One region of the Arthrobacter sp. B0427-1-12 genome, then DNA from elsewhere that is predicted to be linked to it. Evidence: predicted binding sites of a transcription regulator. Region 1 holds the regulator's gene; the other holds the start of a gene.
What was found. The regulator LexA, encoded in region 1, represses DNA repair genes until DNA is damaged. The targets are predictions, from matches to a motif close to TCGAACANNTGTTCGA.

Region 1 (14,512 bases):
AAGACGTCACCGAGGTCGAATACCGTCAGCTGCGCCTGGAACGGGTCGTCCTGGCCGGGCTCTGGACCGAGGGAACAGCGGCGGACGCGGAAAACTCACTGAAGGAACTGGCTGCGCTGGCCGAAACCGCGGGCTCCGAGGTGCTGGACGGGCTCGTCCAGCGCAGGCTCAAGCCGGACCCGGGTACATTCCTGGGCTCCGGAAAGGCGGAGGAACTCAGGGAAATCGTCATGGCCACCGGTGCGGACACGGTGATCGTGGACAGCGAGCTGTCCCCGTCGCAGCGGCGCGGACTGGAAGACATTGTCAAGGTCAAGGTCATCGACCGGACAGCCCTCATCCTGGATATCTTCGCCCAGCATGCGAAGTCCCGCGAAGGCAAGGCCCAGGTGGAGCTCGCCCAGCTCGAATACCTGCTCCCGCGCCTGCGCGGCTGGGGCGAGTCCATGTCCCGCCAGGCCGGCGGCCGCGTCGGCATCGCCGGCGGCGGCATCGGCTCACGCGGTCCCGGCGAGACGAAGATCGAGCTGGACCGCCGCCGCATCCGTACCCGGATGGCCAAGCTGCGCCGGGAAATCGCGGGCATGAAGCCCGCGCGTGAGACCAAGCGGGCCAACCGGCGTCGTAATGCTGTTCCGTCCGTAGCCATTGCCGGCTACACCAACGCGGGCAAGTCCTCGCTGCTGAACCGGCTGACCGATGCGGGCGTGCTGGTCGAGAACGCGTTGTTCGCCACCCTGGATCCCACCGTGCGCCGGGCCGAAACCCCTGACGGCATCGGCTACACCTTGGCGGATACCGTGGGATTCGTGCGTTCCCTGCCCACCCAGCTGGTGGAGGCGTTCCGGTCGACCTTGGAGGAAGTTGCAGACGCGGATCTGATCCTGCATGTGGTCGATGTCTCGCACCCCGATCCGGAGGGCCAGATCGCCGCGGTCCGGGAAGTCTTCGCCGAAGTGGATGCGCGCAACATTCCGGAGATCATTGTGCTGAACAAGGCGGACGCGGCTGATCCGTTCGTGGTTGAACGGCTGCGCCAACGGGAGCCGCGGCACGTGGTGGTCTCGGCCAGGACCGGCCAGGGTATTCCGGAACTGCTGGAAGCGATCAGCGACGGCATCCCGCGGCCCAGCGTCAAGCTCCAGCTGCTGATTCCCTACCACCGCGGGGACGTCCTTAGCCGGCTGCACGATGAGGACGCCGAGATCCTGTCCCTGGACCATGTGGAGGAGGGCACCGAGGTCCAGGTCCTGGTCCGCGAGGGCCTGGCCGCCGAACTGGAACCGTTTGTCCGGCATGGCTGAGGGCTCCCGCGGCGCCCTGGAACTGCTGGATGTGGCCGTGGCGGCCATGGGCGGGCAGAACCGGGCCGGACAGCATGAAATGGCCCGCCAGGTGGCTGAAGCGATCGAGACCGGAAACCATCTGCTGGTCCAGGCCGGCACCGGAACCGGCAAATCGCTGGCCTACCTTATTCCGCTGATCCGCCATGCGCTGGACAGTGACAAGCCTGCGATCGTCTCCACTGCGACGCTGGCGCTGCAGGCGCAGATCGTTGGCCGGGACCTGCCTCGGCTGCTGGATGCGGTCCAGCCGAAGCTGCCCCGTCCGGTGGACGTGGCCCTGCTGAAAGGCCGGGGCAACTATGTCTGCAAACACAAACTGCAGGGTGGCTTTCCGGACGAGGACGCGCCCGCAGCGCTGTTCACGCTGGGTGAGGACGCCGCAGCCTCCCATCCCGCCCCGGAGGCGGGGCCGGGCGGCACAGGAAGCGGCGGGCGCACCGGTGGGCCGGCGACCGCCCTGGGCCGGGACATCGTCCGGCTCCGCGAATGGGCCGAGGAGACGGAGACCGGCGACCGTGACGATCTGACGCCGGGGGTCAGCGACCGCGCCTGGCGGCAGGTGTCGGTCACCGCGATGGAGTGCCTCGGCGCGCAGAAATGTCCGCTCGCCGAGGAATGCTTCAGTGAGCGGGCACGCGCGGCGGCGGCGGAGGCCGACGTCGTAATCACCAACCATGCGATGCTGGCCATCAGCGCGTTCGAGGGCCTTGCCGTCCTGCCGGACTATGACGTGGTCGTCATCGACGAGGCCCATGAACTCCAGGACCGCGTCACCGGCGCGGTCTCCGGCCAGCTGTCCGCAGCGATGGTAACCGCGGCGGCGTCCGCGGTGCGCAAGCATACCGGCGTCAGCGGCGAGGCCCTCACCGCCGCCGCCGGGCATCTGGAAGCGGTGCTCGACGGCGTCCCCTCCGGCCTGGTGCCGTCCGGACTCAGCGAAGCGCAGGAACTGGCGGTGGTCCAGGTGCGCGAAGCCTGCCGGGCCGCGCTCTCCGATTCGAAGCCGGACAGCACCGCGGCCGCCGACGGGGGCCGGCAGCTGGCGCGTTCCCGGCTGACGGTCATCCTGGAACTGTGCGAACGGATGATCGACGCTGCCCGCGCCGGCGAGGTCCTGTGGATCTCCCGCGCCGCCGCCTTTTCTCCGCAGGGCGGCTACGCCGCTGAAGACGAGACGCAGCCGGCCACGATCAACATTGCACCCTTGTCCGTGGCAGGCCGGCTGCGGGAAGGCCTCTTCGACGGCCATACGGTCATTCTTACCTCGGCCACCCTGGCCATCGGCTCGGCGTTCGAACCGGTGGCCGGATCGCTGGGCCTGCTCGGAGAAGGAGCGCCCAGCTGGTCGGGAACCGACGTCGGCAGTCCCTTCGACTATCCGAAGCAGGGCGTGCTCTATGTAGCCAAGGACCTGCCCAAGCCCGGGCGCGGCGTTTCGGAACAGCAGCTCGACGAACTGGAGGCCTTGCTGCGGGCGTCCAACGGCGGTGCCCTGGGACTGTTTTCCTCCCGGCGCGCAGCCGAGGAGGCGGCCGATGCCATGCGACTGCGCCTGGACCTGGACATCCTCTGCCAGGGCGAGTCGTCCATGTCAGCGCTGGTGAAGCAGTTCGCCGCGGAGCCGGATACCTGCCTGTTCGGCACAATGTCCCTGTGGCAGGGCGTGGACGTGCCGGGGCCGTCGTGCCGGCTGGTCATCATCGACCGCATTCCGTTTCCCCGGCCGGACGACCCGCTGATGACGGCCCGCACCCGGGCGGTGGCCCAGGCCGGCGGCAATGGCTTCATGAGCGTTTCGGCGACCCATGCGGCTGTGCGGCTGGCACAGGGGGCGGGGCGTCTGATCCGGGCCGCCGGCGACCGGGGCGTGGTGGCAGTACTGGACTCCCGGCTGGCTACGGCCCGTTACGGCGGATTCCTCCGGAGTGCGCTGCCGCCGTTCTGGGGCACCACGGACCGGGCGACGGTCCTTGCGGTGCTGCAGCGGCTGGCCGGGACAGCATGAGGCCTGCCACCGTCAGCGGCAGGCCACCAGGTCAGAGCGACCGCAGCACCGACACGACTTTGCCCATGATCGTGGCGTGGTCCCCAAGGATCGGCTCGTAGCGGGTGTTCTGCGGCAGCAGCCAGGTATGGCCGTCGCGCTGCCGGAAGGTCTTCACCGTCGCTTCGTCATCGAGCAGCGCGGCCACGATTTCGCCGTTCAGGGCGCTCTGCTGGCGGCGGACGACCACCCAATCGCCGTCGCAGATGGCAGCATCGATCATCGAATCGCCGGACACCCGGAGCATGAAGAGCTCCCCGTGGCCCACCAACTGCCGGGGCAAAGGTACGACGTCCTCCACCGACTGGTCGGCCAGGATAGGGCCGCCGGCGGCAATGCGGCCCACCAGTGGGACCATGGCCGTATCCGCCGCACTGGCCAGGTCAGCCACCGGGGTTCCCTTGGTGCTCCGCAGCACGCCGGGTTCATCAACGCCGGCGATCTCCACCTTGCCCTGGTCCAGCGTGAGCGGAATCAGGATCTCCATGGCGCGCGGCCGTTTGGGATCCCGCCGGATGTAGCCGAGTTTCTCCAGTTGGATCAGCTGGTGGGTGACGCTGGACAGGCTGGCCAGCCCAACCGTATCCCCGATCTCGCGCATGGACGGCGGATAGCCGTTTGCGCTGATCGAACGCTGGATGGTCTCCAGGATCTTCTTCTGCCGGGGCGTCAGCCCTTTTGACTGCCGCCGTGTACGCCGGGCCTTGCCGCCGGATTCGGTCTGGGGTGCCGGCACGTTCTCCTGCGCGGTACTGCCTTCCATGGCCGTACTTCCTTCCTTATTTCGTCAGTGGCGGCTGGTGCTGTGTGCGTGCGGCCTCCTCTTGCTTTAACGCTAGGTGAGGCACGGCACTATTTCAAACATTTGTTCGACTGTGTCTCGACATGTGTCGTTGGTTAGTGCTAAAACTGCTCTTGTGCCGGAATCGAACAGGGATTCGATGCGGCACGTGGAGGGTTTCGAAGGATCGAACCGTTCGAGCCAGAAAGGTAACCGCTATGACCGCCCAGATTGCACTGCACTTTCCGCCTGGCACCACCGGCCCTGCGAAGGGCTTCGGGGCCCTGCTCCCGGCCGTCCGGCCGGCTGCTGCCCGGTTCCGGTTGACGCGCCGCGGCAGGCTGGTGTTGGTGGGGCTTCCGCTGATGCTGCTGGCGGTGGCTCTGTTGACCCTTGCCGGCTCCGTCACGGCCCCGGCCACGGCATCGGGTGATCCGCTTGTCGCTGCGGAGCCGGAGGTTGTCACCGTCGGCCCTGGTGAATCTTTGTGGTCGCTCGCCGTTGAGCTTGCTCCCGGACAGGACCCGCGCGAGGTGGTGGCAGAGATTATCCAACTTAACAATCTGGACACCCCGCTGGTCCACTCCGGACGGCAACTGTTCGTCCCGGCATCCCGCTAAGCGTTCGGATTGCACGGTCCAGCCAGGATGGCGCTGTCTGTGGCGCCCGCCACAGGATTCCGTCTCGCACGCTGAATCGTCTTAAACTAGGCCAGTGACTGAACAGCTTGAGGCCCTGAACCACCTTCCCCTCCGTGATGACCTGCGCGGCAAGCATCCCTACGGGGCGCCTCAGCTGGACGTGCCGATCCTGCTGAATGTCAACGAAAACACCCATGGTGTACCCGCCGAGGTGCACCGGGCCATTGTTGAGGCAGTAGGCCAGGCCGTGGCTGGCCTCAACCGTTATCCGGACCGTGAATTTACGGTACTGCGCCAGCTGCTGGCGCAGTACCTGGGACATGGACTGACCGCGGACAACGTCTGGGCGGCCAACGGTTCCAACGAAGTGCTGCAGCAGATCCTGCAGGCCTTCGGTGGCCCCGGCCGCACCGCGATAGGCTTCCCGCCCACCTATTCCATGTATCCGCTGCTGGCCAGCGGCACCGGTACTGCGTATGTCACCGGAACCCGGGATGCCGGCTTCGGACTGGACGCGGCGTCGGCGGCGGAGCAGGTGGCCGCCTCCGGCGCGAATATCGTGTTCCTGTGCTCACCGAACAACCCCACCGGCACGGCGCTGGGGCTCGACGTCGTGGAAGCGGTGTACGAGGCAGGCCGGGCCAGCAATGCGATCGTGATCGTCGATGAGGCCTACGCTGAGTTCTCCCACGCCGGCACACCCAGTGCCCTGACGCTCCTGCCAGGGCGGGAGCGGCTGATCGTCTCGCGGACCATGAGCAAGGCGTTTGCGCTGGCCGGTGCGCGGCTGGGCTATCTCGCCGCGGCGCCCCAGGTTGCCGACGCCCTGCGCCTGGTGCGGCTGCCGTACCACCTTTCCGCCATCACCCAGGCCACGGCGACGGCGGCGCTGAAGCATTCATCGGCGCTGCTGGCCAATGTGGAGGACATCAAGACCCAGCGGGACCGGATCGTCCGCGAGCTGAAGCGGATGGGGCTGACGCCCGCTGACTCGGACTCGAACTTCGTCTTTTTCGGCGGGCTCCGGAACCCGCAGGCGGTCTGGGAGGGACTGCTGGAAGCCGGCGTCCTGATCCGCGACGTCGGCATTCCGGGCCACCTGCGGGTGACGGCGGGAACGGAAGCGGAGACTACGGCGTTCCTCGAGCGGCTCGAGCAGCTCATCTGATTTTCATTATTCTCCTAGACTATTAAGCGCGGCAGCTGCGCCTCCCGCGGCCAGCGCACCCACCACCACTTTCCAAAGGACAGCAATGACCGTGGACATTTCCACCGGACGGACCGCCCGCCTCGAGCGCACCACCAGCGAATCATCAGTGCTCGTGGAGCTCAACCTGGACGGCACCGGCCGCTCGGACATCAGCACCTCCGTGCCCTTCTACGACCACATGCTCACGGCGCTGTCCAAGCACTCGCTGATCGACCTGACCGTCAAGGCCACCGGCGACACGCACATCGATGTCCACCACACGGTCGAGGACGTCGCCATTACCTTCGGCGAGGTGCTCAAGTCCGCGCTGGGCAGCAAGGCCGGAATCCGCCGCTTCGGTGAGGCAACGGTGCCGCTCGATGAAGCGCTGGCCAACGCCGTCGTCGATATTTCCGGGCGGCCGTACCTGGTGCACGGAGGTGAGCCGGCCGGACAGGAATACCACCTGATCGGCGGCCACTTCACGGGATCGCTGACCCGCCACGTCTTCGAGGCCATCACCCTGCACGCCCAGATCTGCCTGCACATGCGGGTGCTGTCCGGGCGGGATCCGCACCACATCGTGGAAGCGCAGTTCAAAGCCTTTGCCCGCGCACTCCGCGCAGCGGTTGAGCCGGACCCGCGGGTGGAGGGCATCCCATCCACCAAGGGCGCACTGTGAGCGTGCCGCCGCGGGTAACCGTTCTTGACTATGGTTCCGGGAACATCCGGTCCGCGGTCAGGGCGCTGGAGCACGTTGGCGCCGAAGTGACGCTGAGCGCCAAGCCGGACGATGTGCTCCATGCCGATGGTCTGGTTGTCCCCGGCGTGGGCGCCTTTGCTGCGGTCATGAACGGACTCAAGTCCGTGGATGCGCTGCGGATGATCGGCCGGCGGGTTGCCGGCGGCCGGCCGGTGCTGGGCATCTGCGTGGGCTTGCAGATCCTCTTCGAAGAGGGCGTCGAACATGGTGTCCGCACCCAGGGCATGGGGGAGTGGCCGGGCACTGTGGAAAGGCTGCCCGCCAAGGTGGTTCCCCACATGGGCTGGAACACGGTCAGGGTGCCGGAAGGCTCCAGGCTCTTCACCGGCATCGAGGACGAGCGGTTCTATTTTGTGCATTCCTACGGCGTGCAGGCATGGAATTTCGATGTGACGCAGCCGCTGATGGCGCCTCCGCTGGTCACGTGGTCCGACCACGGCGGTCCGTTCATCGCCGCCGTCGAGAACGGGCCGCTGTCCGCCACCCAGTTCCACCCGGAGAAATCCGGTGACGCAGGAGCGCAGCTCCTGAGGAACTGGACCTCGGGGCTGAAGTAGGACAAGCATGTGGAGTATTGTCTTGATGGGCGCTGCCGGGCTGCTGGCTGGCGGTGCCATTTCCTTCCGCCGGCAGAAGCTGCCCGTGTGGCTGGTAGCCAGCTTCTGGGTCCTGGCGGCCATGGCCCTCCTGGCTGCGTGGCTGCTGACGTTGGAGCCACCAGCGTCCTGACCGCGCCGGCTTCCATTGGCGCGGAGCCGTTTTCCTGACTGGAGCCCCACCGGCCGGCAGCCAGTCTGCCGGCTCTGTCGAACCCAAACCAACCGCTGAGAAAGCAGACCCCAACCATGACTTCGTTCAACGAAACGCCCATCCTGGAACTCCTCCCCGCCGTTGACGTGGCGGACGGCCAGGCGGTCCGCCTGGTACAGGGCGAGGCAGGAAGCGAAACCAGCTACGGGGATCCGCTGGACGCGGCCATGGCGTGGCAGAACGACGGCGCGGAATGGGTGCATCTGGTCGACCTGGACGCCGCCTTCGGCCGGGGCTCCAATCTGGAGCTGCTCGAACGAGTGGTCAAGCAGCTGGATATCAAGGTTGAACTGTCCGGCGGCATCCGGGATGACAGGTCGCTGGACAATGCGCTGGAACTTGGTGCCCACCGCGTCAATCTGGGAACCGCGGCCCTTGAGAACCCGGAATGGACGGCCCGCGCCATTGCCCGCTACGGCTCCGCGATCGCCGTCGGCCTCGATGTCCGCGGCACCACGCTGGCTGCCCGGGGCTGGACCAAGGAAGGCGGCGATCTCTGGGAGGTCCTCGCCCGCCTCGAGGACGCGGGCTGCTCACGGTATGTGGTCACCGATGTCACCAAGGACGGCACGCTGAGGGGCCCGAACCTCGAGCTGCTGCGCGAGGTGGCATCGCGGACCGACAAGCCGGTTGTCGCTTCCGGCGGCATTTCCAGCCTTGACGACATCGCCGCCCTGCGCGAACTGGTCCCGCAGGGCGTCGAAGGAGCGATCGTGGGCAAGGCGCTGTACGCCGGCGCCTTCACGCTGCCGCAGGCGCTGGACGTGGCCGGACGCCGGGCCGAGTAGTCCGTGACTGAACCGCAGGTGCCCAAACGGCACCTTCCCGGACATATTGCTGCGGCTCTGGCTAAGGCCGGCGGGCCGGCGGACTCCGCCGGCCGGCCCTGGGCCGGCCGGGACCTCAGCGGCGACGGGAACCCGCTGCATAATTTTGATGACGACGACGGCCTGGCCGACGCCGGCTATGCCGCCGCAGTACGCCGGCTCATCGCAGGCGACGGCACCGAGGCCGGCGTCATTCAGGCACTGGCCAGCGCCAGGGTGTTCGTGCCGATCGTCGCGGAACTGGGCGAGGAAGCGGACGGCGGCCACGGGCTCGCCGCCGACAAGCAGGCCGATATGGCGCTGGTGACGCTGAAGGCGCCGGACGGCCGCAAGGCCCTGCCGGTGTTCAGCTCGGTTCGTGCGCTCCAGGCCTGGCACCCGCAGGCACGGCCGGTGGCGGTGTATGCCGCCCGGGCGGCCCTGTCCGCGGTCGCGGAGCAGGCGGAGCTGATGGTCCTGGACCCGGGAGCGGAAATGACTTTCGTGGCGCGCCGTCCGGCCGTATGGGCGCTGGCGCAGCAGAAGGCATGGCTGCCGGCGTATGCCGATGCGGCGCTGGCCGGTATTGTGTCCTCAGCAGCGTCGGGCGAGCCTCGCATCCTGCAAATCCGGCTGGAGGCCGGCAGCGGCGTTGCTACCCGCACGGCGGCGGGCCAGGCGGTCCCCGGCGGTGGGCCGGGGCCGGAACTGCGGCTGGTTGTCCGCCTCGAACCCGGACTGGAGCAGGACGAAGTCAGGGATATCGTCGGCGCCTTGCAGCGCTCCCTGAGCACGAACCAGGATTTCGTGGAGCGGGTGGACTCTCTTGAGGTCAAGCTCACGCGCTGAGCCGCGGGCAGTCGGCCTGGACGGCACCGGGCCGCCCCGCGCTGGGCGGGACGGCCCGGTGCCGCGGGCTAGTTCACCGGGCCGGTGAATTTTTCGCCGGGGCCTTTGCCGGGTTCGTCCGGGAGGACCGAGGCCTCACGGAAGGCAAGCTGCAGTGAGCGCAGGCCGTCGCGCAACGGGCCGGCATGCTGGCTGCCGATCTCCGGTGCGGCTGCCGTGACGAACCCGGCAAGCGCCGTGATCAGCTTCCGTGCCTCGTCGAGGTCCTTGAGTTCGTCGGCGTCCTCGCCCGCGGCGAGGCCGCACTTCACCGCAGCGGCGCTCATCAGGTGGACTGCCGCCGTCGTAATCACCTCCACGGCGGGAACTTCGGCGATGTCGCGCATCTGCCGGCTGGCCTCCAGCTCCTCAGCGCTGGGCTGGTCGCCTGGGAAGGAGTGGCGGGTGCTCTCGGTGGACGGATTATTGTCTGCGGTACTCATACTGGTAAGCTTGTCACAGACCGACTGGATGTCGTTATTCAACCGGCCCGTGAAACTGCCCCCAGGGGCGGTCACCGGACGGGGCGGCATCCGGTTCGCAAGCGGAGACCTCTCCCACCCGCGTTGGCCTCTTCCCACTGGGAAGCAAGTGCTGCCGGGTTCCGGTCGGTGATTCACGGCAGGCTTCCGGCGGAAGCCCCGGCCGTGACGGCAGTTGCCCTCGGGGGCGGTTGCCGCCGATCCTCCGAGGCCTTCGATTGCACTGCAGTCGGAGGCCTTCTCCTTTTGCAGGTGAAACCAGACCACCACGGTGGACCTAGAGTTACAGGAGCTACACATTAGCGAGCCACGAATCAATGATCGAATCCGCGTCCCGGAGGTGCGGTTGGTCGGACCGGCTGGTGAGCAGGTTGGCGTTGTCCGGATCGAAGATGCCCTTCGCCTTGCTGCCGAGTCCGACCTTGATCTTGTTGAGGTAGCACCGCAGGCCAAGCCTCCGGTGTGCAAACTCATGGATTTTGGCAAGTACAAATATGAAGCTGCTGTCAAGGCCCGTGAGGCCCGCAAGAACCAGACGAACACGGTGCTCAAGGAGATCCGCTTCCGTCTGAAGATCGACAAGCATGATTACGAAACCAAACGTGGTCATGCCCTGCGGTTCCTCGGTGCCGGTGACAAGGTCAAGGCTATGATCCAGTTCCGCGGCCGTGAACAGCAGCGTCCGGAGATGGGCATCCGCCTGCTCCAGCGCTTCGCCGAGGACGTTGCTGAAGTCGGGATTGTGGAATCGAGTCCGCGGATCGACGGACGCAACATGGTCATGGTGATCGGCCCGGTCAAGAACAAGGCCGAGGCCAAGGCGGAGGCCCGCCGCGAAGCGCAGCGTTCCGAGGCCAAGGCTGCCAATGAGGCCGCCAAGAGCGCCAAGGAAGATGGCCGGGTGGATGTTTCATCGGACAAGGCGCCGTTGACCCAGAGCCTGGGCGACCTGCTTCCCGAGGGACTGACCAAGGCTCAGGCCGCGCCACAGGAAGCAGTGCCGGAAGCGCCCGCAGCGCAGGAGGCTCCGGCGGTGGCGGCTCCGGCTGCGCAGGCCGAGCCTGCGGTTGAGCCGGCTTCGGCGCCCAAGCCTGCTACTGAGGCCACGCCGGCTGCGGCACCCAAGCCTGCTGCTGAGGCCATGCCGGCTGCGGCACCCAAGCCTGCTGCTGAAGCAGCGCCGGCCGCGGCACCGAAGCCGGTTGCTGAGACCAAGCCGATTGCTGAGACCAAGCCGGCTGCGGCGTCCAAGCCTGCTGCTGAAGCAGCGCCGGCAGCGGCACCGAAGCCGATTGCTGAGACCAAGCCGGCTGCGGCACCCAAGCCAGCCATGCCCAAGCCCCGTCCGATGGCCAAGCCTGCCGCGCCCAAGCCCGGCAAGGGTGCTCCGCGCAGCACTTCCGGCCAGAACAGGCCCGGGACCGCCAGGTAACGGCCACGGCCGTTGGCAGCGGTGCCGGCCACGGCCGAGTGCCGCGGTACGGGCCGGGCGAGCAGATAAACAACCGGCGCGCCGCCAGGCGCGCCCCAAGACCCAAGGGCCATGCCCGCGGACTTACGTAAGGAGATCGGTAGCCATGCCGAAGATGAAGACCCACAGCGGCGCCAAGAAGCGCTTCAAGCTGACCGGAAGCGGCAAGCTCAAGCGCCAGCAGGCCAATCGCCGCCACTACCTGGAGCACAAGGCCTCGACGCTGACCCGCCGTCTGGCCAGCGACAAGCTCGTGTCTCCGGCCGACGCCAAGGGCATCAAGAAGATGCTGGGCGTCTAACCCAGACCTTTGATTGGGGGATCGCTCGATCCCTCATCATTCCACCAAAGCATCTCAGGCACGGCCCGGTCGCGGGCGCGCAAGGTCTGGGAGAGATTTTTAAGGAGTACGCACGTGGCACGTGTGAAGCGGGCAGTCAACGCCCACAAGAAGCGCCGGGTCATCCTTGAGCGCGCATCCGGTTACCGCGGACAGCGGTCCCGTCTGTACCGCAAGGCCAAAGAGCAGGTCATCCACTCGCTGGTCTACAGCTACAACGACCGCCGCAAGAAGAAGGGCGACTTCCGCCGCCTGTGGATCCAGCGCATTAACGCTGCATCCCGCGCCAACGGCCTGACCTACAACCGCCTGATCCAGGGCCTGAAGGCCGCCGAGATCCAGGTTGACCGCCGCATGCTGGCGGACCTGGCCGTCAACGACGCCACTGCCTTCGCCGCGCTGGTCCAGCTGGCCAAGGATGCGTTGCCGGCCGACACATCGGCTCCGGCCCAGAAGGCGCCGAAGGCCAAGGTTGTGGCCGCAGCGACTGCCGCTCCGGTGGCCGAGAAGGTCCTGGCCGAGAGCGAGGTTGCCGGCGCCGTCAAGGGCGTGCAGGGCGCTTCCGCCCCTGAAGGCTTCATTATCAAGGGCAACGCCGCGTCCAAGAAGTACCACGTGCCGGGTTCGACCTGGTACGAGCAGACCGAGGCCGAGTACTGGTTCGAGTCCGTTGAGGCCGCCAAGGCCGCCGGCTTCGAGCCGGCAGGCGGCGAGGCGCGCCAGAAGTTCCAGGGCTAGTTCCTGACGCTTCACGCACCATTGAATAACGACGCCGGGCGCCCGCAGGCTGCCGTCATGTCCAATCCCCGAGCCGATCGGGTCCGCGACGTGGCCAAGCTTGCTGGGCGCCCAGCGCGTTTAAAGCGCCGCCAGTTCCTGGCCGAAGGCCCGCAGGCTGTCCGTGAGGCGCTGCTGGCGCACCGGAATAGCGACGCCGGCACACCGGTGGTTGCCGAAATCTATGCCACCGCGGCATGCCTGGATAGGCTGCCCGAACTGGCGGACCTGGCCCGGGACCTGCCGCTGCGGCTGGCGACGGACGAGGTGCTGGCCGCGATGGCGGACACCGTCAACCCGCAGGGAATCGTGGCGGTCTGTAACTTCATCGATGTGACCCTGGACGAAGTCCTCGCACGCCGGCCGGCGCTGGTGTCCGTTCTGGTCCGGGTCCAGGATCCGGGCAACGCCGGCACGATCCTGCGGGCCGCCGACTCGGCGGGAGCGGACGCAGTCCTGCTCACCGCGGCCAGCGTGGACATCTACAATCCCAAGGCCGTGCGGTCCACCGTGGGTTCGATCTTCCACCTTCCCGTGGTCATGGGCCTGGACTTCGACGCTCTGATGGCCGGGCTGCGCGCGGCCGGCATCGCGGCGCTGGCCGCCGACGGCTACGGCAAGCTGGACCTCGACGAACTCCAGGACCAAAGCGCCGGCCGGCGGCTGGGCATCGGAGCGGAGCGCGCCCGGGGCGTGAAGGAGACCGAGGCCGGTGCCGCCGTCGTTCCCCTTCTGGAGGAGCCCACCGCCTGGCTGTTTGGCAACGAGGCCCAGGGCCTGTCCGACACCGAGCTGGCCGCGGCGGACCACCGCGTAGCGGTGCCTGTGTACGGGGCGGCGGAAAGCCTGAATGTCGGCACGGCGGCCACGGTCTGCCTGTATGCCTCGGCGCGCGCCCAGCGGCGCCGCTGACTCATCGGCGTCAGAGCTGTCCGGCCCGCAACAGAGCTGTCTGGTCCTCGACAGAACGGCCCGGCGCTGGTGCGCCGGGCCGTGTCGTTAATCCCGCAGGAGCTGTTGATCCCGCAGGAGCTATGGGCAGGTTGCGTCAGGCGTGGCCACGGCCGTGGCTTCTGCCGGTGACAGCACCGTAGATCCCGGCCACGATCAGGCCACCCACGATGGCCAGGATCCAGGTGCCGAGATCGAAAAAGCCTTCAACCCCCGATCCAAAGAGCATGCTGCCGATCCAGCCGCCGACGATGGCTCCCACGACGCCGAGGATCAGGCTGGTGGCCCATCCTCCGCCTACCCGTCCGGGCATGACTGCTTTCACAATCGCGCCCACAATAAGACCCAGAATGATCCAAGCGACGAAACCCACGGTTCCTCCTTTGTGTCGCCGTGCATGGTTCTTACAGGTTCAAGTATCTGCTCAGCAGGCTTACCATTTCAATAGCGCTGCGGCATTGCGGTCCGCCGATGTACCGTAGCTTCAGGAAGCCGTCCGCGGCGGCCGCGTGCTGCGGGGCAATCGACCGAGACCTGGATGGAATTCATGGCTGCTAGTGGTGGTGGTACGAAGGCAATCGTGGCGGCGCTGGCCGCCAACCTGACCATTGCCGTTCTCAAATTCATTGCGTTTGCGCTGACCCGATCCTCTTCGATGCTGGCGGAAGCGATCCACTCCGTGGCGGACTCGGGCAACCAGATCCTGCTGCTGGTCGGCGGCAAGGCGGCACGGCGCCAGGCCAGCCCCGAGCATCCCTTCGGCTACGGACGTGAACGGTACATTTATGCGTTCATCGTCTCGATCGTGCTGTTCAGCGTCGGCGGCCTGTTCGCGCTGTACGAGGCCTACCACAAGTGGCAGGATCCGCACCCCATTGAGGGCGCGTGGTGGTGGGTGCCCGTGGCCGTGCTGGTCGGCGCGATCATCGCCGAGGCGTTCTCCTTCCGGACGGCCATCAGGGAATCGAACCACGTCCGCGGCAGCAAGGGCTGGGTGGAGTTCGTCCGCACGGCCAAGCAGCCGGAGCTGCCGGTGATCCTGCTTGAAGACCTGGGCGCGCTGCTGGGCCTTGTCTTTGCCCTGTTCGGCGTTAGCCTGACCCTGATCACGGGCAACGGCATCTGGGACGCCGTCGGTACCGCCATGATCGGGCTGCTGCTCGTGTGCATCGCCGTCGTCCTGGCGCTGGAAACCAAGTCTCTGCTCCTGGGCGAAGCCGCCA
Region 2 (14,512 bases), on a different contig from region 1:
TGCCGAGAGGCCCATCCGCAGGTCTTCTGGTAGACGCGCCATTGTCAGCGTGACATCCGCATTAATGTGTGCCAGTCCGAAATCGCCCCAATTCGAAATGACGTTGGACACGTCACCCATACAGGCCACGGTCTGAAATGCCGTTATTTTTTCCCCTTCGACAATCGGTATGGGGAAATGCCACGACTGCCGGCGGACTGGCTCATGAGCGGCGTCGACAGAGGTGACCCAGCCCCGCCCCTCCTCAAAGTAAATCCGATCATCGTTGTCTTCGGGGAGCAGTTCTGCGGGGGGAGGCTCAATCTGCGGAATTTGGCTCCACACCTGGCCGGCAGGAGTCTTTGACGGGCGAAGAAACAGGGTAGAGGAACGGGCTACCGTCTTGCCGGCTTGCTCAAAGAAGGCGTCGATTAACATCAGCCTCCGTCCCTTACGGATCACCGCGGTGTGCACCACGGACGGGACGGAGTGCGGCGGGTGGAAAAGGTCAAGGGTGAAACGAGTGGGGCGCAGCTCACTGGCGCAGAGGCCGAGGAACGCTTGCTCCGTGCCACGGGCCAGCGCTCCGCTCACAGCCATCCCACGTAGCAGGTCATTCCCCCACCCGCTCTCGGCCGCCTGCGTCGGAATGAGCCTTTCTCCGTGCGCGGATGCCTCAGTCGTGAAGAATGCGACTTTCACTTTGATGTCCTTAATTCACCGGGTCTTCGCACCGATGCAGTCAGACCGCGATGGCCTGGCCACGCCGATGTACAACGTGATGATGCGTGCTCCCTGCTCAGGCGGGCGCCAAGCACTCGGGAGCCGACCGCCTCAGTGAGTTCGAGGGGGTCGATGTCCGAGCAAGAGAGATCGGTCTCAGGAAAGGGCCGGTCCGCGATGTAGCCCAGCCGGCCTCGTTCATGAGGTGAGCGGCGACTGTCCTGGCGCCTACGGTGGGGCGGGACCAGGTAAGTGTCACTTGCCCGCACCCATCAGCAGGTTCAAGTAGCCTCGTCAGACAGCGGCCGGAACCTCAGCTCTGCTGAGTTCGAAGCTGGGGTATCCGGCCGCCTGTTCGTCCGCGAGTAGGCTACGGTAGCGTACGGCGCCGCCTGTATAAATCATCTGCCGAGGCCGGTCGTCTCGATTGAGATTGATGTTGTGGCCGTTGAACCAGGATTTGGTCTTGGTCATCAACACCTTGTCGTTCACCTCAGCCACGTGGTCAAGCCACGCCTGTTCAGCCTTTTTGGTGGGCTCAACCCGGGTGATGCTATTTTCGATAAGGAACTCAGCGAAGTCGGTCATCCACCCGACGATGTCCTCGATGCCGCGGGGGAAGTTGGCTGCAGCCGAGCCTGACTGCGGTCCGACGCAGATGAGAAGGTTGGGGAAACCTGCAGTCTGCACGCCCAGAGTTGTGCTGGGTCCATTAGCCCATTTCTCCTTGAGCCGGACGCCACCGCTGCCGACGAAATCGATCCGGTCGAACGCGCCTGTCACGGCATCGAAGCCGGTTGCGAACACGATCACGTCGAGTTCGATGTCACGAGGTCCGTTCTCGGTCTGGATCCTGAGGCCCGTTTCAGTCACCTCGGTGATCGGATTCTTCCCGACACTGATGAGTTCGACGTTGTCCTGGTTGTAGACCTCGTAGTACCGGGTTTCGAGTGGGACGCGCTTGGTTCCGAAGCCATGATCAGTGGGGATCAGCATGTCGGCGGTTCGCGGATCCGTGACGCGTTCGCGGATTTTCCCGGCGACGAACTCGGAGAGCTCAGCATTCGCCGCTGCATCCATCATCGTGTCCCGGTAGTTCCCCAGCCAGATCCCGAAACCAGGGGAGTCATAGAGCTCGTTCCACAGGGCGAGTCGCTCCTCGCGGCTGACATCCGTAGTCTTCTCACGCAACGGTCGATGAATGAAGCCGTTGGGGGAGTTGAAGCAGGACTGGAAGATCTCGTCGTACTTCGAGCGGATGTCATCCATGTCCTGTTGGGACAGTGGACCGTTGTGCAACGGGGCGCACCAGTTTGGGTTCCGCTGGAAAACGGTCAGCGAGTCGACGTCCTTGGCGATGGTGGAAATCACCTGGACACCGGTGGAGCCGGTTCCGATCACGCCGACCCGCTTGCCAGCGACGTCGATTCCCTCCGACGGCCAGTAGAACGTGTGGACCGTTTCGCCTTTGAACTTCTCCAGGTGGGGCAGTCGCGGCGCTGTCGGCACGGAGAGCATTCCCATGGCGGTCATAAGGAACCGGGTTGAGATGGTCCGACCATCCTCGGTTACGACGTCCCATGTTGATTGGTCGTCGTTGAAGCGGGCACTTATGACCTTGGTGCTGAACTGGATGTCCTCACGAAGCGAGAACTTGTCCGCCACGTAGTTGACATAGCTCAACACTTCCGGTTGCGGAGCGAATCGTTCGGTCCAGTTCCACTCCGCGAGCAGTTCCTCGGAGAAGGAATACCCGTAGGTATAGCTCTCCGAGTCGAAACGGCAACCGGGATAACGGTTGCGGTACCAGGTGCCACCGACGTTTCCGTTCATCTCGAGGGCTGTCACCCGAACACCGAGCTGGCGGAGGCGGTACAGCTGGTACAGACCGCACATGCCGGCGCCAATGATCACGAAGTCGTAGTCCGTCTGGATAGCTTCATTCGTCTGCATGCTAATCAACATATCTGTTGATGAGCATGCCGTCAACACTAGTGTTGACAGATTTTACGTAACCGCGCATGGACGTGTCGCCGCCCTCTCCATCCCGCCCCACGTACACGTCGAATGCCCCTAGCTGCCGGATCACCTCGACGGCGACGCAATGCCGGGTCAGTCCACGCCGACCTCGCCCGTCGCTGTTGCGGTCTCTGGGCGTGCCTGCGAGGTTCCGGCGCGCTCTGTCGTGGTGTGGCAGTTCGGCCCGAGACTGTCGTGGCTTAGAGTCCGGTCTCCAATTTAGGTTTAGGCAGGGTGCAATCCTTGTCTGACCGGGATGTGGTCGGATAACACGGTCCTGTCGGTGCAAGGTCGATGCGGCCGAAGCGACTTCTGGACGATGCCTCGGTGGATGAGACCTGGTGTAAAGCGTCCGGTCTCCGGGGTCGAAAGTGTAGGTGGGGCGGGCTTCGTGGGGAGTCCCTGCTGGGTGAGGCAGGGATCGTTCACCCGCGGGGTCAATCCGGCACCGGCGCCGCTGGCTCGTAAGGGCGGATCTTCAAGCAGCCCCACCCGAAGCGGCTGTCGACCGTGGCGTGGACGAAGGGCAAAGCCGCTCCCGCGCCCATGGACGTGCTCGCGGTGGCCAGGGGTGCACCACCTCACGGTAGGAGATCCGGGCGGGCTCTTCCACGTCGATGTGCCCCGCCGAACTCGGACGGGCCGGCTGGTGAGCAGTTCGCACTGCAACGGTGGCGCCGAGGCCGCCCTGGCGATGAAAGACCGCATCGCAGGCGTAGCCGACGATGAACCGCGGTGAATTAATGCCTGACAGGCGGGACGCCAGGCCCACCATTCCCGACCTGACCATCCAATTGTTGGCGCGGAAGGTGAGAGGCTCCGGGTTCGAACTGAGGGCTAGACAGCCCAGCTCGAACCCGGAGCCTCTCACCTTCCTCGAAGGGATCCGCGCCGGTGGCGTCAAGCGTTGAGGAAGCTCCCGCCGCTTGGCAGCAGCATCTGCTTGATATCCGTGAACTCCAGGATGCCTTCGAGCCCGCATTCGCGACCCCAGCCGGACTGCTTCACACCGCCAAAGGCGTGATTCAGCGACATGCCGGCCTGGTTGATGGCAACCGTCCCAGAGCGGATCCGACGACCGATGTCCGCCGCCTCCGCGGCATCGCTGGCGTAAACGGCCGCCGACAACCCAAAGATCGTGTCGTTGGCGATGCGGACCGCGTCATCAATGTCGTCGTAGGGGATCAAAGTAGTGATCGGACCGAAGACCTCTTCCTGGGCAATACGCATCCGATTGTCCACGTCGGTGAAGAGGGTCGGCTCGAAGTAATATCCGTGCTTCAGGTGAGCGGGACGCTTGCCGCCGTAGGCCAATGTCGCGCCATCTCGGAGTGCCACTTGGACGTAGTCCTCGGTGCGCGTGCGCGCACGCTCGACGGACAACGGGCCTAGATGCGTCTCGGGAGAGAGAGGATCGCCTAGGCGCCGACTCGACAGGAAATCCATGAACGCGTCCTGGACTTCGCGGTAGCGGGAGCGTGGAGCCAGGATGCGCGAGAGCAACACGCAGACCTGACCCGTGCCGGCAGTGGCCCCATCGCCCAACGTCGACATCACCATGTCGAGGTCGGCGTCTTCAGTGATGATCGCGGGAGACTTTCCCCCAAGTTCCAGTACGGTTCGAGCGAACCGGTCCGACGTGCGCCGGATGACATCCTTCGCGATTGCCTGACTGCCGGTGACCGTCACCATGTCGATTCCGGGATGGGAGACGAGATGCTGTGTCACCTCCGTGGTCGTGGGCAAGAAGCTGATGACACCCTCCGGGAAGCCCGCCTCTGCGGCAGCATCGGCAATGAGGTGGGCACTGAGCTGGGACTCAGGGGCGTGTTTAACAATCACCGGGCACCCAGCGAGCAAGGCCGGGACGACCTTCATGCCGACGAGAGACACCGGCCCGTTGTAGGTGAGAACGGCGAGAACGGTGCCAACAGGCTCTCGACGCAGGGTCACGCCCCCGTCCGTGGATTCCCACGCGAGGTTGCGCGCTGCCTCGAGGGACGCGTTCCACGCCGCAGGAGCCGCGCCACCACCGAGCGCCTGCGAATAACCGATGGTCATGCCGGACTCTAGGACGACGGCCGGGACGATGCGCTCCAGGCGGCTTTCGATTGCTTGGCAGAATCGCTCCACGACAGCGATTCGTTCGGTGGCCGACATTCGTGGCCACGGTCCTTCGTCGAAGGCGCGGCGTGCCGCGGCCACAGCCTGATCGGCGTGCTCGATGGTAGGGGCTGACACTGTGGTCAGTGTCTGCTCAGTGGCAGGGTCGACGACATCAATCGTCGTTCCGGCGCCTGGGACCCAGTGCCCCCCGATGAAGACTCCGTCAGGGTGGGAAAGGTCAAACGCAATCTCGTGGCTAAACGTTTCGGTGTCCGACTTGGTGTCAAACATGGGGCTCCTTGCTTCGAACGACTAGATGGGCGGCGATGATGTCTCTGGCGCGCAGAAGCGGGCGGGTCGCCGTGACTTGTGTCACGCTCCGATCGTAGACATGCAGGGTTGGCTCGTCAACACTCACGTTGATTGAATGCTTAGTGAACTTCCGCTTTCCCCGTTGGCGATAAGCCGTGCAGAAGGATGCCGACGAAACCCTTGGCCACGTCATTCGCCGGGGTCGGTCCGTCCGGGCGGAACCAGCGGTGGCTCCAGCTGGTCATGCCGATCACGCCGTGGGCGATCACGCCGGCGGTCAGGCCGGAGCTGAGCGTTCCATCCTCGAGTCCCTGGGTGACGATGTTGCGCACGGCTTCGTAGTAAAGATCACCGAGCGCCGAAAGCTCCTGCCGCCATTCGTGCGAAACCGCTTTAGAGCTGCGGCCTTGACGCGCCGTGGGGCCGCGGCGACCGAAGTCCTCGGCGACGAAGATGTATAGGTGGGGGTAGTTCTCCGCGTAACTGCGCATGAGCAAGGTCACGGCTTTGGCAAGCTTCTCGGCGCCGGTACCCTCGCTGTCGCGAACGGCAAGAACCTCGTCGACATTCTTGCGCACCACCTCCTCTACGACTTGGCGGTACAACTCCTCCTTGGATGCCACGTAGTAGTAGAGGCTGGCCCGATCCAAGCCTGCGCGTTTGGCGATTTCGTTGAGTGAGGACCCGTCGAGTCCTTGCTCTCGAAAAGTCTCAGCCGCCGCCTTGAATAGCGCGGCCTTGCGGTCCTGGTAGACCGAGCTCTGATCCTCCGCTGCGGTCTTGCGTCGCCTGCTGATGTCACTGGCCAACATGGTCTCCTTTTCTGCCCCGGCACCTTGTAGTGCATCACGTTATCGGAGTGAGGATGTACTGGACGCGTAATCTGTCAACATGACTGTTGACAGATTACATGTTCGAGAGCCACCATGTGGTCAGAGGCGTGCCACCAGGCCCGCGACACAACAGGCTAAACGAGGAGCTGTTCACATGCCGACAAGACTGGCGGAAACCTCCGGGCGTGGGGCTCTGGCGTATATCGACGAAGCGGCCATCCAGCGCGCGATGGCTACTGTCAAGCGATTCGAAACGCTAAGCCTTGGCCTGCCTATCCGCCACGGCATGGGTCCGGTCGGCCCTCGTCGCCAGGCGCCGCAGCACTTTATGGTACGGGACGGGGGCGATGCTGCGATCGCGCCGGACACCATGAGTGCGCATGGGTTCTCCTTCAGTGATGATGTCCTGCTGATTCCGACGCACGGAACAACACATCTGGACGCGCTGTGCCATGTCTGGCAGGACGGCAAGATGTACGGGGATCTTCCGATGGAGCTCGTCACGAGCCGAGGTGCGAAACGGTTGGGTATCGAGGAAGCCGGCCCGGTGCTCACCAGGGTCTTAATCGTGGACGCGGTGCCGCGAGACCGGAAATGGCTCGACGTATCTGAGCCGGTTGACTTGCACTTCGTGCGGCAGCAGCTTTCCGACGCCGGCCTTACACCCGAACGCGGCGATGCGCTCTTCGTGAGAACCGGCTGGGTTGACGCCTGGACCGAAGGTGTTCAGGACCAGCGCGGTTGGGGTGGCTTAGACGTTGACGCCATCGAATGGGTCCTGGAGTGCGGCTTTTCCATCATTGGCGCCGACAACATCGGAGTTGAGATGTCCCCGGCTACCGACCCGACCTGTGCTGTCCCTTTGCACGTTGGCCTGTTGCGCGATCACGGCGTCTACTTCGCCGAACTGCTCAATCTCGAGCATTTCCGGGGCGGCCCTGCGGTTGCCGGAATGCTGATGATCGCTCCTCTGAACATCGTGGGTGCGACGGCCAGCCCCGTGGCGCCCATGGTGGTGATCTGAGTGACGTCTGACGTTGTCATCTCCGGCGTGGGGGAGGTGCACCCCGTTAGGTCATCCGGGCGGCGGGTCCACAGTTTGCTCCTGGAGGCGATCGACGCGGCGCTGGCCGACGCGGGGATTGACGCGGCACAGGTCGATGGGGTCGTGACCGAATCCAAACTCACTCCCGCGGCCTTGGCTGCGGACACCCTGTTGCCGACGATGGGGATGACGAACGTGCGATATCAGGGGCTCAGCAGTCCGGTCGGCGCCGGTATCCTCTTGGCCGTCGCTCAAGCACATGAGGTCGTCCGGTCAGGTCTGGCCAACCATGTCCTGACCTACTTCGGCGTGGACTGGGGATCCTTCGGTTCAGGCCCCACCGGAATCCACGGCGCGATGGACGCCAAACGGGAGGTGGAATACCCCGTCGGCTTCGGCGGCCCACAGCTCTACTTTGCGACCATGGCGACGAAATACGCCGACGATTACGGGTTGGATCGCACCGAACTGGCGACGATGCTCGGCGAGGTGGCTTGCTCGGCACGCCGCAACGCCATGGCCCATCCCTACGCCCAGTTGCGGCGGGAGATCGAGCTGGGGGAATTCCTGGCCGAGGACTATTTCGCGGAGCCGCTGCGCCGTTCGGATATCTCCTTGCTGAGCGACGGTGCGGTCGCGTTCGTCGTGTCTCGTGCGGGCGCCGTTGCACCTGAAAAGCGTACGGTGAGCCTTCAGGAATGGGCTCACCGGGTCCAGTCGATCCCGGACGAGGCCTTTTACACCCAAAGCCCGGACTTGCCGAAGTTCCCCGCGGCGACGGCGGTCGCTGACGCGGTCGAACGTGCGGTTGGTGCCCCATTGGCGGACGTGGACGTCCTCGAACTGTACGACTGCTTCACCGTCGCGACAGTGGTTCAACTTGAAGCACTGGGAATCGTGGACTTCGGCAAGGCCGCTGAACTCGTGTCTGGTGGAGGGCTCGACGTGACGGGGAACCGGCCAACCAATACACATGGTGGCCTCTTGGCGCATGGATATACGCTGGGAGCCTCCCATCTGGCAGAGGCAGTGGCGCAACTGCGCCATGACGCCCGGGGCCGCCAGGTGCCGGATGCCTCGACCGCGTTCGTCGGCGCCGGACCCGGTCGTCAGTACACAGGGCTCTACCTCCGGAGGAACGATGCTTGATAACGAGGACATCTACGCGGGATGGCGTAACGGTCTGGCGGCCGGACGGATCCGCGTTACCCGTTGCTCCTCGTGTGCTGCGGTGCAGTGGTATCCGTTGTTCCGGTGCCCGCAGTGTCGGGGTGAGATGTGGGAATGGGCTGACATGGACCCCGACGGGCGCGTCCACTCATGGTGCCGCGTGCATCGGGCAACCGTCGGAATCGACGGTCTATCGGCGCCCTACGTGCTGGCCCTCGTCGAGCTGTCCCAAGCGCCCGGAGTTCGGATCGTGGCCGTCGCACAAGATCCGGAGAACACGCCCTCCGTCGGTGATCGGGTACGCCTGACGATGCGTGACGTCGCCGGCGCCCCGAGACCCCACTTCGCCGCAGCAGCCCGCTAGCACAGTCTCAGCACGTGTTGGGAAAGCGGCCGTTTGGCTGCTGGGGTCGATGGGGTGAGCGTGGCTGTATGGCAGGTTCTTCCCCGCACCCGTATCCCTCGGACCTGACCGGCGAACAGTGCGAGCTGGTCGCGCCCTTGGTGCCGGTCCAGACCGGCGGCCGCCCGCCGGTTCATCCGCGCGGGCGGATCGTGGAGGCGATCCTGCACGTGGACCGGAGCGGGTGTGCGTGGCGGATGCTACCGCACGACTTCCCGCCCTGGGACACCGTGTACCGGTGCTTCCAGCGCCGGAACGCGGACGGCACCACCGAGGTGATCCACGACGCGCTGCGTTCTGCCGCTCGGGCCGCTGCCGGGCGGGACCCGGAGGCCACGGCTCAGGATCGTGGACTCCCAATCCGTCAAGGGCGCCGACACCGTCGGGGCGGACTCGCGCGGGTACGACACCGGGAAAAAGACCGACGGGCGCAAGCGCCACCTCGTCACCGACACGATCGGCCTGCTGGTCGCAGTGCTGGTCACCGCGGCCAGCTAAGCAGGACCGCGACGGCGGGCGCCTAGTCTTGGACAATGCCCGGGCGAAGGCGCCCTCCATCGCGTGTGTCTTCGCCGACGGCGGCTACGCCGGCAGGCTGGTGGGGACCGCCCGTGACCTGCTCGGGACCGCCCCGCAGATCGTGGCCAAAACCGCCGGCCAACACACCTTCGAGGTCCTGCCCCGGCGCTGCCGGTGCCTGTCCTAGGACTATGAACGGCTCCCCGAACACGCAGAGGCCATGGTCAGGTGGGCCATGATCGGGCTAATCGCCCAGCGCCTGGCACCCGCCCCGGGCAGAGGGTCCTGGCAATCCGCCAGGGCCGCCTGATCCGCTTTCCCAACACGTTCTCAGGGGGAACCATCGCGGAGGACAACGAAGAGCCCCTCGGCTTCCGCGGTGACCGTGCCGTCCGGGCCGACCAGCCGAGCAGACAGGAACCGCTTGCGGCCCTCCTCCCGGTCGACGGTCGCGTCGACGACGTAGTCGACGCCGGGCAGTGTCACGCTGCGGTAATCGGTGCGGAGATAGGCCGTCCTGGCGGGGGACTCCCGGTTCGTGTTTGAGAGCCGTCCGAGGATCTCGTCGAAAAGCAGCGGGATGATCCCGCCGTGAACGGCACCGCGTCCTCCGACGTGGGCAGCGGTGAAGGTGACGTTCGCACGGATTGCATATGTGGTCCACACGGTGATGTGCGAGGGCACCAGGGATGGATGGCCACGCCCAGGGAGGTCATGGCGTTGGCCGCTGTACCCCTGGCCAAGGGGAACACGGGCCGGTTCCAGGGCTTCGGCTACTTCCCTCAGCTTGCGGGCCGCGCCCGCAAGGGTAGCGGCATCGGCCCTGGACGTCGCCGTGATCTCCTGGACCTTGCGCAGCTCATCGAGTAACTGGGCATACTCGCCACCACCGCCCTCAAAGGTGAGGTCGGGATACCACGGATCGATGCGGATGTTCCGGCCCGAGTCTGGCGCGAGACCGAGGAATCGGTCGATGTCTGCGGGGCTGGCCGTCATGTTTTCGAGCACGTCATCCAACCTCGCGCCGATCTACCAGGAGACGGTCGCCCTCGATCGCCGGGACAAACTCGAAGCCACACCGGACTCGAAGGGCCTGGCTTACGTCATCGAGGATCGTGTTCCACTTGCTAGGTTCGGTGCCCTCGACCTGTAGCGTGAGGTCGTCACGGCCAGTCGTGCGGGTGACGATCAACTGGTACCGCGCGCTGAAATTGTGGCGGGCGAACACTGTCTTGACCGAGCCGGGGACGACGAACATGCCCTTAACCTTGGTGATGTCGCCGACCCGGCCAACGATGCGACCGATCCGCGGAGATGTTCGTCCGCAACCGCACGCGTCGGGGTTCAGCGTGTCGATCAGATCCCCGGTGCGGAGTCGGACGATCGGCAGAGCCCGCCGTTCGGGGTCCGTGACGACTAGCTCGGCCGGCCGGTCTGGAGACGCCTCAGAGGTGGGTTGTCCGGTGTGGGGGTCGATCAACTCGACGTAGACATCGTCGCGAATATGCATGCCCGGTTCGACGCCACATTCGACGGCCACTGGCCCGACGTCACCGGTCCCGTAGAACTCGCGCACTGTGACGCCGTATTCGTGCAGGATTCGCTCCTTCTCACGAGGATCATGAAGCTCGCCCATGACGATGGCCCGCTTGAGGGGCAACTGGCGACCTTGATCCCGGGCCGTGTCGAGGAGATGAACGAGGAAGGTCGGGAACGCGAGGATCGCGGTGACGCCGAGTTGCTCGATGATCTCGATGTGGCGCTGCGTGTCGCCCGAACCGCCCGGTACGACGGTAGCACCGATCTTCTCCAGGCCCTTGCCAAGGATCGAGCCGGCGATGACCCAGTTGTAGAGCGTCGTCTGGTCGACGACATCGGAAGAGGTGAATCCACCGGTCCGCATCGTATCGGCATATCGCTCGGCGATGGCGTCAATGTCCTGACTGGTGAGAGGAACGAACATCGGTCCGGGGGCGACGAAGCACCAAGCGATCTCTTCCTTCTCGACGGCTAACCGGTCCCCGTAAGGGCGGCCCGGTTCGACTGCTTCAATCAGGATCTCCTTGCTAAGCAAGGGGACCGATGCCCACGTGTCAGCGGTGATCTCGAGGCCTGCAAACTCGCGTTTATACGCCGGAGCATCCTGGGCCAACGTCGCCACCTCGAACGCTCGTTTGGGGGAACGCTGGTTGAGAAACTGGGGGTTCTTGCTCATCGATTCGCCGCGCTTTCAAGAGGAGTTTAGGATTTGTCTCATAGACTGCCATTCTTGCAGACACTCCGTCAACGATAGTGTTGAAAATCGTTCCCGCGGCCGCGCGCTCGGCCTTGTACTCTCTGCTTTTATGGGCCACCTTCGCTCAGCATCCTCCGGAGGCGTACTCATGGGCCCGGTCAAGTCTGGTTGCGGCATGGTCCCGTCCCGCCCGCCATTCAAGGCTGCAGCCGTGCGTTGCTTCTATTCCTCACCCTGCCCCTGTTGTGCGCTGGCGGCCTCGATGGCCTTCATGGGCGCGGGGCAATCGGCTGCATTCGAAACCTTCCCTGGGCCACAGTGCTAGGCGTTTTCATACCTGCCGCGCACGCTGCCGAAGGGTCCTGTGTCGAATTTATCAACTAAAGTGTTGACAAGCGAAGCGGTGTGGGCCTAGGTTCGTGGCATGACCGTTACTAAGGATTCCGCGACCGTGGATGTGCCGCTGTACCGCATCGCTCAAGGGCGCTCCGGCGACAAGGGTGACACGTCGGACATCACGGTGTTTTTCACGAGCCGCGAACTATACGACCTAGTGGGCCCACAGCTGACCGAGTCCGTGGTGCAGGAATTTCTTTCACCGCTCGTTCATGGAGGGGTGCAGCGATACCAGCTGCCAAAGCTGTTCGCCTTGAAGTTCGTTTGTCACAAGGCGCTCGGTGGCGGTGGTTCCAGCAGCCTGCGCAGTGACAATCTCGGCAAGTCGATGGCCTCAGCGCTGCTGCGTTGGGTTGCCCGTGACGTGCCGGCCGACCTCGCGACGGCGAGCCCCTTGTTTGACGGCCCGACCGCAAACCACGATGAACAGGAGCAACGATGAGTTCCCAGGTGCGACTTGCAGCAGGGCAGGCCTTCTATGGAGATGCGTCCAGGCCCGCGCATCGAACTTTGGAGTCGACCGAGGTCGACTTCATGGCCTTCGATGCGCTTGCCGAGCTGACACTGGCGATCCTGTCCAAAGACAGGAGCCGAAACCCCGAGTCTGGCTTCGCCCGCGACATGCCGCTGCTGTTCAGTTCCCTGTTGCCCCTGGCACGAAAGTCTGGTGCGACCCTGCTGAGCAATGGCGGAGGCCTCAACCCTCTGGCTGCTGCGCGGGCCGTCGTTGACCGCTGTGCGGCCGAAGGGCATGGAGACGTGGTTGTCAATGCACTGACGGGTGACGACGTCCTCGATAAGCTGAATGAGTGGCATGCGGCCGGTGTGGAGCTGTCGGACCGCGACAGTGGCCAACGGTACGAGGACCTGCCCGCCAAACCGATGTTCGCCAACGTTTATCTCGGCGCCGAATCCGTCAACCTGGCCCTGCAGGAACCGGCCGACTTCGTGGTCACGGGCCGCGTCACGGACACGTCCCTCTACCTGGCGCCGCTGATTTCACGTGGGATCATCGATTCCTGCGATCCGAACCAAGTGGCCCGGGGCATCCTGGTGGGCCACCTCCTCGAATGCGGCGGCCAGGCATCCGGTGGGAACTTCAGCGGTGACTGGTGGAACGTTCCGCGCCTCGAGGACATCGGCTATCCCATGGCCGAGGTCGACGCCCACAAGATCGTTGTCACTAAGCCACCGACGACCGGTGGCCGGGTTAGCAGAGCGACCCTGCAAGAGCAGCTGTACTACGAGATCCACGACCCCACGACCTACCTGACTCCGGATGTGACGGCTGACTTCTCCGAAGTAGACCTCATCGAGGTCGGCCAGGATCGCGTTGAGGTCACCGGAGTCAAGGGGCGGCCCGCCCCGGATACACTCAAGATGACGGCAGGGCTCGCTGATGGTTACCTCGCGACCGTGTCGCTGCCGTTCGCGTTCCCCTACGCCCTGTCGAAGGCGGAGCGAGCTGCTGACATCCTGCTCAAGCAGGCCAAAATTGAGCAGATTCCGGTGCGCGAAAGCCATGTGGAGTTCGTTGGCGTGAACTCCCTGCACGGCGGCATGGCCACGGTCCCCTCGGCAGACCAGAATGAGGTCATCATGCGGGTATCAATCCGCACCGATTCGCGCGAGGCCGCCACAGCGTTCACCAAGCTCCTGCCTCCACTGGCGATCAACACCTACCCGTTCGTCGGCGGCCTGCGCGGCGGTTCCGTCGTGAGCCAGGTGTTGCACGAGTGGAGCGTCCTGGTCCCGCGAGACCTCGTCTTGCCGGATGTTCGAGTCACGCGGGTGATCCATGAGTGAGCAGGCCGCGCCGCTCGTCCTTGCGGAAAAAAATGGCCACACGGTCGTTCTGACTCTGAACCAGCCGAAGCGTAAAAACCCGCTCAGCGATGAAGCGATCCGAGCGCTTACGGCCGAACTGCAGTCCGAAGGCGTGCGGTCGGCGGGCCTGGTGGTGCTGAGAGGAGCCGGCGGCGCCTTCAGTGCCGGTGGTGACATTGCGCAGTTCCACGACTCCTTGACCGACGTCGCCTCCGAGCAATTCCACGGCACCACGGAGTTCCGGGACATGCTGGCGGCACTCGAAGCTGTGGAGGCAATTACGATCGCCGCCGTCGAGGGTCTCGCCCTCGGTGGCGGCTGTGGCCTGACCGCCGCCTGCGACTTCGCCTTCGCGGCCGATTCGGCGAAATTTGGGTGTCCGGAGATCAAGCTGGGCGCCTTTCCGATGCTGATCGCGCCAGCATTAGTCCGGGCCATCGGACCACGTGCCACTCTGGCCCTTTCGGTCATGGGGAACCCCATCGGCGCTGCAGAGGCTCAAGCCATTGGCCTGGTGCAGAACGTGGTGCCTTCCGTCGAGTTCGAAGACTTCATCACCGGGTTCCTTGAGTCGGCCAACGCTGTTCCGGCTGATGTGTTGCGGTGGGGCAAGATGGCGATCCGCTCAGCGATGACCTCCGATTATCGCGGTGGCCTCGAAACGGGCTCGTCGCTTCGCGCGCTGCTCTTCGCTTCCCCGGCCTTTCATGGAGGAGTCACGAACTTCATCAATCGCAAACAGGGGTGAACAGGTGCGCACGTTCGAGTCAGTAGAAGAGCTTATTCGGAGTGGCCCGCCAGGGCGTGCCGTGGTCGTTGAGCCGTATGCCCGCGAGGCGGTCGAGGCCATCGTTGACGAAGTCCGCGAGTTCGGAAGCTCGGCCTACCTTGTTGGAGATGAATCCCGCATTCGGAGCGAATTGAACGCGCTTCACGCCGCGAGC

Region 2: AC5RWU_RS12685 (TetR-type transcription factor C-terminal domain-containing protein) is a predicted target of LexA. The motif match lies at 6,042-6,057, and genes of this name have one in related genera.

What each region holds. Positions count from the first base shown of each region.
Region 1 covers NZ_JBNHIC010000007.1:75,273-89,784, forward strand. Annotated here, with positions in the region: gene hflX (GTPase HflX) at 1-1,304, shown strand, start outside; gene AC5RWU_RS07170 (ATP-dependent DNA helicase) at 1,297-3,351, shown strand; gene lexA (transcriptional repressor LexA) at 3,383-4,126, opposite strand; gene AC5RWU_RS07180 (LysM peptidoglycan-binding domain-containing protein) at 4,390-4,791, shown strand; gene AC5RWU_RS07185 (histidinol-phosphate transaminase) at 4,886-5,980, shown strand; gene hisB (imidazoleglycerol-phosphate dehydratase HisB) at 6,066-6,683, shown strand; gene hisH (imidazole glycerol phosphate synthase subunit HisH) at 6,680-7,321, shown strand; gene AC5RWU_RS07200 (hypothetical protein) at 7,329-7,493, shown strand; gene priA (bifunctional 1-(5-phosphoribosyl)-5-((5-phosphoribosylamino)methylideneamino)imidazole-4-carboxamide isomerase/phosphoribosylanthranilate isomerase PriA) at 7,610-8,362, shown strand; gene AC5RWU_RS07210 (SseB family protein) at 8,366-9,229, shown strand; gene AC5RWU_RS07215 (DUF1844 domain-containing protein) at 9,298-9,711, opposite strand; gene infC (translation initiation factor IF-3) at 10,022-11,182, shown strand; gene rpmI (50S ribosomal protein L35) at 11,328-11,522, shown strand; gene rplT (50S ribosomal protein L20, sunset domain variant) at 11,637-12,299, shown strand; gene AC5RWU_RS07235 (TrmH family RNA methyltransferase) at 12,357-13,250, shown strand; gene AC5RWU_RS07240 (GlsB/YeaQ/YmgE family stress response membrane protein) at 13,387-13,662, opposite strand; gene AC5RWU_RS07245 (cation diffusion facilitator family transporter) at 13,837-14,512, shown strand, end outside.
Region 2 covers NZ_JBNHIC010000019.1:20,835-35,346, forward strand. Annotated here, with positions in the region: gene AC5RWU_RS12670 (thioesterase family protein) at 1-681, opposite strand, end outside; gene AC5RWU_RS12675 (flavin-containing monooxygenase) at 997-2,655, opposite strand; gene AC5RWU_RS12680 (aldehyde dehydrogenase family protein) at 3,622-5,118, opposite strand; gene AC5RWU_RS12685 (TetR-type transcription factor C-terminal domain-containing protein) at 5,259-5,951, opposite strand; gene AC5RWU_RS12690 (cyclase family protein) at 6,127-6,996, shown strand; gene AC5RWU_RS12695 (thiolase family protein) at 6,997-8,166, shown strand; gene AC5RWU_RS12700 (Zn-ribbon domain-containing OB-fold protein) at 8,159-8,551, shown strand; partial or broken gene AC5RWU_RS12705 (transposase) at 8,620-8,862, shown strand; gene AC5RWU_RS12710 (transposase) at 8,903-9,088, shown strand; gene AC5RWU_RS12715 (hypothetical protein) at 9,117-9,296, shown strand; gene AC5RWU_RS12720 (PaaI family thioesterase) at 9,440-10,117, opposite strand; gene AC5RWU_RS12725 (phenylacetate--CoA ligase family protein) at 10,119-11,324, opposite strand; gene AC5RWU_RS12730 (AtuA-related protein) at 11,770-12,183, shown strand; gene AC5RWU_RS12735 (acyclic terpene utilization AtuA family protein) at 12,180-13,547, shown strand; gene AC5RWU_RS12740 (enoyl-CoA hydratase/isomerase family protein) at 13,540-14,316, shown strand; gene AC5RWU_RS12745 (phosphate acyltransferase) at 14,321-14,512, shown strand, end outside.